3 regions of the Streptomyces sp. iso_384 genome follow, and region 1 is predicted to be linked to each of the others. Evidence: riboswitches for the same ligand, from Rfam matches in the RefSeq annotation. Region 1 holds a riboswitch; each other region holds the start of a gene.
The links. A riboswitch is a leader RNA that binds a small molecule or an ion and turns the genes downstream of it on or off. The one in region 1 is predicted to bind cyclic di-AMP.
Positions count from the first base shown of each region.

Region 2: it holds a riboswitch for cyclic di-AMP, as region 1 does, so the genes downstream of both, AC0VY3_RS04540 (transglycosylase family protein) here and AC0VY3_RS19080 (transglycosylase SLT domain-containing protein) in region 1, are expected to answer to the same signal.
Region 3: it holds a riboswitch for cyclic di-AMP, as region 1 does, so the genes downstream of both, AC0VY3_RS14285 (C40 family peptidase) here and AC0VY3_RS19080 (transglycosylase SLT domain-containing protein) in region 1, are expected to answer to the same signal.

Region 1 covers NZ_JBWBTT010000001.1:4,261,273-4,263,522, forward strand. The annotation lists gene AC0VY3_RS19075 (GMC oxidoreductase) at 1-240, opposite strand, end outside; gene AC0VY3_RS19080 (transglycosylase SLT domain-containing protein) at 396-1,229, opposite strand; cyclic di-AMP (ydaO/yuaA leader) riboswitch at 1,233-1,391, opposite strand; gene AC0VY3_RS19085 (FAD-dependent oxidoreductase) at 1,874-2,250, shown strand, end outside.
Region 2 covers NZ_JBWBTT010000001.1:997,342-999,591, reverse strand. The annotation lists gene eno (phosphopyruvate hydratase) at 1-45, opposite strand, end outside; gene AC0VY3_RS04540 (transglycosylase family protein) at 380-1,084, opposite strand; cyclic di-AMP (ydaO/yuaA leader) riboswitch at 1,090-1,265, opposite strand; gene AC0VY3_RS04535 (transglycosylase family protein) at 1,557-2,250, opposite strand, start outside.
Region 3 covers NZ_JBWBTT010000001.1:3,207,391-3,209,640, reverse strand. The annotation lists gene AC0VY3_RS14290 (hypothetical protein) at 1-236, shown strand, start outside; cyclic di-AMP (ydaO/yuaA leader) riboswitch at 617-781, shown strand; gene AC0VY3_RS14285 (C40 family peptidase) at 785-1,255, shown strand; gene AC0VY3_RS14280 (LysE family translocator) at 1,316-1,963, opposite strand; gene AC0VY3_RS14275 (LysR family transcriptional regulator) at 2,038-2,250, shown strand, end outside.

The DNA.
Region 1 (2,250 bases):
GTCCGTACCGGCCTGGGCGAGCCGGAGGGCGGCGACGGAGCCGCCGTATCCGGTGCCGATGACCAGGACCGGCACATGGGCCCCGGAGCCGATCGGCGCCGCTGCCGCCCGGGCGCTCGCCCACGCCGGGGCGGTGGTCCCGGCCAGCGCAGCGACCCCCAGAAGAGAACCTGTTCCAGTGATGAATCTTCGACGCGAGACACCCTTGGCCCCGCTGTCCTGCATGGTAGTGTCACTCATGTGACATCCCTCACTCTCGACAGAGTGCAACAGGTTCTACTGTCGATCGCGTGGTAAGTCACTAGAAACTTGGGGGTAACTTCGCGCTGCCACCCGAGCCGGAAGAGGCCCCGGACCGTGCGGTCCGGGGCCTCTTCCGGCTCGGGCGCGAAGGATCAGTAGGCGCCGAAGACGTTGTCGATCGAGCCGTAGCGGTCCGCGGCGTAGTTGCACGCGGCCGTGATGTTGGCGACCGGGTCATAGCTGTCGGTCGAGGTGCCGGGCACGTGGTAGGCCTGGAAAGTCGGGTCGATGACCTGGAGCAGACCCTTGGACGGGGTGCCCTTGACCGCGTTGGAGTCCCAGTTGTTGATCGCGGCCGGGTTGCCCGAGGACTCGCGCATGATGTTGCGGTGGATGCCCTCGTAGGTGCCGGGGATGCCGTGCTGGGCCATGACCGCGAGCGATTCCTTGATCCAGCCGTCGAGGTCGTTGGTGTACGTGGCGGCCTTCTCGGCGGCCGGAGCGGCCTTCGCCACCGGGGCGATGTCCGTACGCTCCGAACGGTCGGCGCGGTCCGCCGACGCACCGCGTCCGGTGGCGGCGGAAGCCTTGGAGGACTTGGCGTCCGACGGGGCGTCTGCCTTGTTTCCGAGCGTCAGCTTGATACCCGGGTGAATAAGATCGGGATTCTCTCCGACGATCTTCCGGTTGCCTTCGTACAGCTCCTTCCAGCCGCCGCTGACGGAATGCTCACGAGCGATCTTGGAAAGAGTTTCACCGGCCACCACGGAATGGTGGGCGGGCGCGGCCTTCGCGGCGGAATTCGCCTGGGCGGCAACCGCGGCGGGGGCCACGGCCTGCGGCGCGGCGATGGGAGCGGGGGCCGCGAAGGCGCTGGTCGCGCCGATCACGGGGAGCGCGAGAACGGCTCCGCCAGTGGTCACGGCGGCGAGGCCGCGACGCAGCGAGGTGGACTGGGAACGGCGGTGCTTACCCTTTGCGGGCATGGGGGATTTCCTCTCCGGCGCCTGCGAGGTGAGCTGTCGGGTTCAGACGGGAGATGTCTGGCCGCACGGTCGTGCGACTTCACCCCAAGCCGTTCCGGTTACGGTTCGGCGACTTACCTGGGTCCCCCGCTCCTGCCGTACGTGAGTGGGTTTCGGATTCCCGGACGGCGGCAGGATTCGGCGTTCCGTCCGGATTGACGGTGACCGTAGGCGAGAAACGCGGGACAGAACAAGCCCTGCATTCCGGATTCCCTTTCCTCCACAAGATCGAATGACGGAATTCCCGGATCGGGCCGCACCGTCAGGGCGTCAACTTTCTTCGCACGGAAGGGAACCGATGCCTCCGCTTCTGCGTCCGCCTCCTCGGACGTGACGCTCACCACTCGCTTGCGGCGTTGGCGAAAACCGGCCCAGCCAAATGCATCAAAAGGCCTGGAAACCTCTTTACGGATAGACGGAGCAAAAGAACCAAATCCACCATATAGGCATAACGAAACGGGCCAATCGGACACTCTGGGTGGGGGCGGTCGAAGGGCCCGCGCGGCGATCGCTTACGGTGTGGGGTGGAGACTAGTAAGCCAACCCTTACCTCCGACGTACGCTGTACCTGCCCGCGTTCGCCCGCCCCGAAGGATCACCACGCCATGACACGCCCCGTCCGCGTCGCCATTGTCGGAGCCGGCCCCGCCGGTATCTACGCTGCGGACGCGCTGCTCAAATCCGAGGTCTGCCAGGACCCGGGGGTCTCGATCGACCTCTTCGAGCGCATGCCCGCGCCCTTCGGCCTGATCCGTTACGGCGTGGCCCCCGACCACCCGCGCATCAAGGGCATCGTCAAGGCCCTGCACCAGGTGCTGGACAAGCCCCAGATCCGGCTCTTCGGCAACGTCAGCTACCCGCACGACATCGGCCTGGACGACCTGCGGTCCTTCTACGACGCGGTGATCTTCTCCACCGGCGCCGAGGCCGACCGGGCGCTCGACATCCCCGGCATCCAGCTGGACGGCTCCTTCGGCGCCGC
Region 2 (2,250 bases), 3.3 Mb from region 1:
GGAGTCGAGGATTTCCCTGGCTACGACGACGTCGATGGACGGCACGAGGCATCTCCTTCTGGGATCTGACACTGGTTGTGCAGGGTCACTGTGGCCTTGCGACCCGAGCCTATCCGGCCCGGCCGCGTCGGCCAGCCGACCGCCCGTCTCCTGGGACGAAAAAGGACCCAAGGACCTGCGTAACGGGACAAAACTCTAGATATCTACTGAGCGGTAACACGTGTTGCCGACAAGAGGTGAACGCAACCGCACCTCCCTCGGCCCCCCGCCCACGAAGAACCCGGCCCGGCGCGCTGGGGGGGATGAGCGCGCCGGGCCGGGAAGCCGTGCGAGGAGAAGCGCCGCCGGACGCCTCTCCTCCGGGGAGGAGATACGGCGTCTACTTCAGGTGGAGCTGCTGACCCGGGAAGATCAGGTCGGCGTCCTCGACGATGTCGTCGTTGAGCTTGAAGAGCTTGCTCCAGCCGCCCTTGACGCCTTCCTTCTCGGCGATCTTGCTCAGGGTGTCGCCGGCCTTGACCTTGTACTCGCCGTCACCCTTCTCGACCTTCTCGCCGGTCGGAGTGGTGACGGTCTTCCTGCTCTCGGCCTTGGGGGCCTCGCGCTGCTCGGAGCGCGTGGTGGGCTGCTCGGCCTGACGCTCCGGCTGCGCCTGCTCGGGCTTGCTCTCGGACTGGCCGGAGCCGGTGTTCACGCCCGGGTCCACGCCGTCGTTGGTGAGGCCGCCGGCGCCGGCGCAGGCCCAGGCGCCCGGGCCCTGCAGGTCGAGGAGCTTCTCGGCGGTGGCGATCTGCTGGTCCTTGGAGGCCAGGTCGGCACGCGCGGCGTACTGCGTACCACCGGCGGCGGCCCAGCTGGACTGCGAGAACTGCAGTCCGCCGTAGTAGCCGTTGCCGGTGTTGATGGACCAGTTGCCGCCCGACTCGCACTGGGCGACGGCGTCCCAGGTCTCGACGGAGGCGGCGGATGCGTTGGTCGCGCCCATCAGCGGGACGGCGACGGCGGCACCGGTGACACCCGCGAGGGTGGCGATACGGGCGGCCTTGGACGGGCGGCGGTGCTTGCCCTTGCTGTTCAGCAGCATGGAACGAATCTCCTCACCGACGCCTACGAGGTGAGCTGTCGGGTTCGGGCTGATGAGTTGCCCGGCCGTGCGTCTTGCGCACGGCTTCACCCCTAGCCGGTCCCGTACACCCCCTGGAGGGGCTGTGCGGACCCGGCGGCCTACCTGGGTCCCCCGCTCCTGCCTACGGCGCTTACGCGTCTGTTCCCTTCGACCGACGGCAGGATTCGGCGTGACGGTCGACGGGGCCCGCGGTGCGAGCGGCTCCGACCGTAAACACAGGCAACCCCGACATTCAAAGATGGACATAGAGGGCAATCAACCCGAACTCACTGCGACCGATGGGGCATTTCCGCAGGTCGGGAGCGATACGCGCGGACCGGCCGGGCGAGACGCGCCAGTTGAAGCAAAGAGACCCATGTCTCACTTCCGCAAAAGTGGACATAGGTCTCTGAACTGCCTGATTTTCCCGGGCGTTTTCGCCCGAATTGAATCAGTTGGCGGCAGGCACCTCGGCGCTCTCCGGCACACCCTGACCAGCGCCCTGGTCCGCACTCCGCTCCGCGTCCTGACCCAGGCCCAGATCCAGGCTCTGGCCGGGCAGGATCAGGTCCGGGTCGGAGCCCAGGAGGTCCTTGTTGGTCTCGTACAGGCCGGTCCAGCCGCCGGGAAGTTCCTGGGCGTCGGCGATGGCCCAGAGGTTGTCGCCGGGCTGCACCGTGTACGCACCGGCGCCCGCAGCGCCACCGTCGCGCGCGTCGCCGTCACCGCGCGAGGCGTGCCGGCCGGAACCACGCGGGCCGTCGTCCTGGCCGCCGGCGGCCTCCTCGGGCGCGGGGGCGCCGCGGTGCTTGCCGCCCTGGCCGCTCTCTCCGGTCGAGGCGTCGGGGGCGTCGGAGGGGCCGGTGGCGTCGGGAGCCTCGGAGGACGGCGGGGTGGTGGGCGTCACCGAGGAGTCGGGGGTCTCGCTCCCCTCGCCCGTACCGTCGCTCTCCTTCTCATCCTTCTTCTCACCCTTGCCGGACTTGTCGGCCCCACCGGACTCGCCGGATTCATCCGCTTCGTCGGGTGCGTCCGCTTCGTCGGTCGGGGTGCTCGTCGGATCGGGAGTCGGCGAGGTGCCCGGGTCGACGCCCGGCAGGCTGCCGTCCACCGCGAGACCGGAGATCACCGCACAGCTGGGCCAC
Region 3 (2,250 bases), 1.1 Mb from region 1:
TCGACCAGGTGGGCCGGATCAATCCGGCGCACGGCGGTGACACCTACAGCGCGCTGCGGGCCGCCCAGGCCCTGGCCTCCCGGGCGGCGGCCCTGCGCGCCGCCCTGGCCGTGATGCACGAGCGCGGCGAGTCGCGGATCCACGCCGCCACCCTGGCGCGGGCCCTGCGCGTCCTGGACGGGGAGCGCAGGGCGGGCCGGGTCGCGATGCCGCCGCCGGTGGACCGACCTCGGTGAACCGACCCGCCCGGCGCACCGGGAGCGCCTTACGGGAGCGGACCGGTCGACCCGCCGCACAACACGCCCGGTCGCGCGATCAATTTTCCTCGCTCGTTCGGCGTAGGCGATCACCCGCGCGAGCGACGGTCCAACTTGCGGTCGGCGCACGACCCGTACTCGAAATGTTCCGTTTCGTCGCTGGTGCGAGGGTGTGCGCCCGGCTCGCGGGCGAGCGCGAATCCGACCTGTCCACCTGAATGGATCAGTGGTGAGGAGACTCACAAACCACCGTTTCAGCTCGGAAATCCGGCACCGGGTGCGTCAAGATCCCTGGGACGACAAGCCCCCGCCACCGCGGCGGGGCGGTCCGGGCGGACGCCGAGTCCTGCCGCCGCCCGGATGACTGGTCGACAGAAGTGGATCGGCAGGAGTGGAGGACCCGAGCACAACGGGCCGACCGGGAGACCGGGAAGCCCTCGGGGTGAAGCCGCGTGGAGCGGCCGGGCAACTTCGCCAGCCCGAACCCGACAGGTCATCCTTCACAGGCGGCTGACGAAGGGTTGCGCATGTCTGCGCAGGTTCATGTCCCGTCCCTGTTCGCCCGGGTCGGCACGGCCTCGGTACTCACTCTGGCCGTGACGTCCACGATGCTGGCGCCCGGCCTGGTGAGCGACGCCGAGGCCGCCACCCACTCGACGAAGGCCCTGAAGGTCGCCGCGTCGAAGAAGGGGGCTCCCTACAAGTACGGAGCATCCGGCCCCAGTCGCTTCGACTGCTCGGGGCTGACGCTGTATTCGTTCAAGAAGGCCGGGAAGAAGCTCCCCCGTACCGCACAGCAGCAGTACAACAAGACCCGCCATATCCCCAAGTCGCAGCGCAAACGCGGCGACCTCGTCTTCTTCCATTCGGGGCGCAGCGTCTACCACGTGGGCATCTACGCCGGGGCCGGGAAGATCTGGCACTCCCCCAAATCGGGGGACGTGGTGCGACTGGCGAAAATCTGGTCCAAGAGCGTCTGGTACGGACGGGTCCGCTGACCCACCGACCGGACGCTCTTTCCGTGCGGGCGCTCCTCCTCGCGGAAACGGCGTCCGGTCTCAGCGCAACAGCGGGCCGGTGACCAGCGCGAGTCCCAGACCGGTGAGCGCCACACCGCTGCCGCCCTCGATGGCGCGGGCGGTACGCGGGCGGCGCAGCCACCGGCCCAGCCGGTCCACGAGCAGGGCGACGGCCGGGAACCAGATCAGCGCCAGCACCACCACGAGGGCCGCGAGCAGCAGGGTCCTGGGCAGCGGCGGCTGACCGTGGGGCACGAACTGCGGCAGCAGGCTGAGGAAGAGGACCGGGGCCTTCGGGTTGAGCGCGTTGGTCAGGAACCCCTGGCGCAGGGCGCGCCCGAACTCCCGGGGCACGGGCCGCCCCGGCGCGCCCTCGGGCGCAGCGTCGCCGCTCGCCGGGCGGCGACGCCGGATCGCGTACAGCGCGCTGATCCCGAGGTAGAGCACGTACGCGCCGCCGAGCAGCTGGACGGTGCGGAAGAGCACCGGCATCGTCACGAGCACCGCGGCGAGTCCGGCGACCGCGAGCGCGGTGTGCACCAGCAGACCTCCGGCGACGCCGAGCGCGGTGGCCAGGCCGGCGGTGCGCGAGGCCAGGGCGTTGCGTACGACGACGGTGAAGTCGGCGCCGGGCAGCGCGACCATACCGGCGGCGACCCCCGTGAAGGCGATCAGTTGTGCGTCCATGAGGTCCACCTTGGACCTGCGGAGCCTTTAGCGTGTACTTGCAATCTTCTGGGTCTGCCTAAAGGAACGCTTTCATGTACGACCCGACACGGCTCGCGGCACTCGTGGCGGTGGCGGAGGCCGGTTCGATCACCCGCGCCGCCGCCCGCCTGGGCTACACCGCGCCCGCGCTCTCCCAGCAGCTCGCCAAGCTGGAGCGGGAGGCCGGGGCGGCTCTGCTGGTGCGCCACCATCGCGGGGCGCGGCTGACGGCGGCGGGCGAGCTGCTGGCGGGCCGGGCCCGGCGG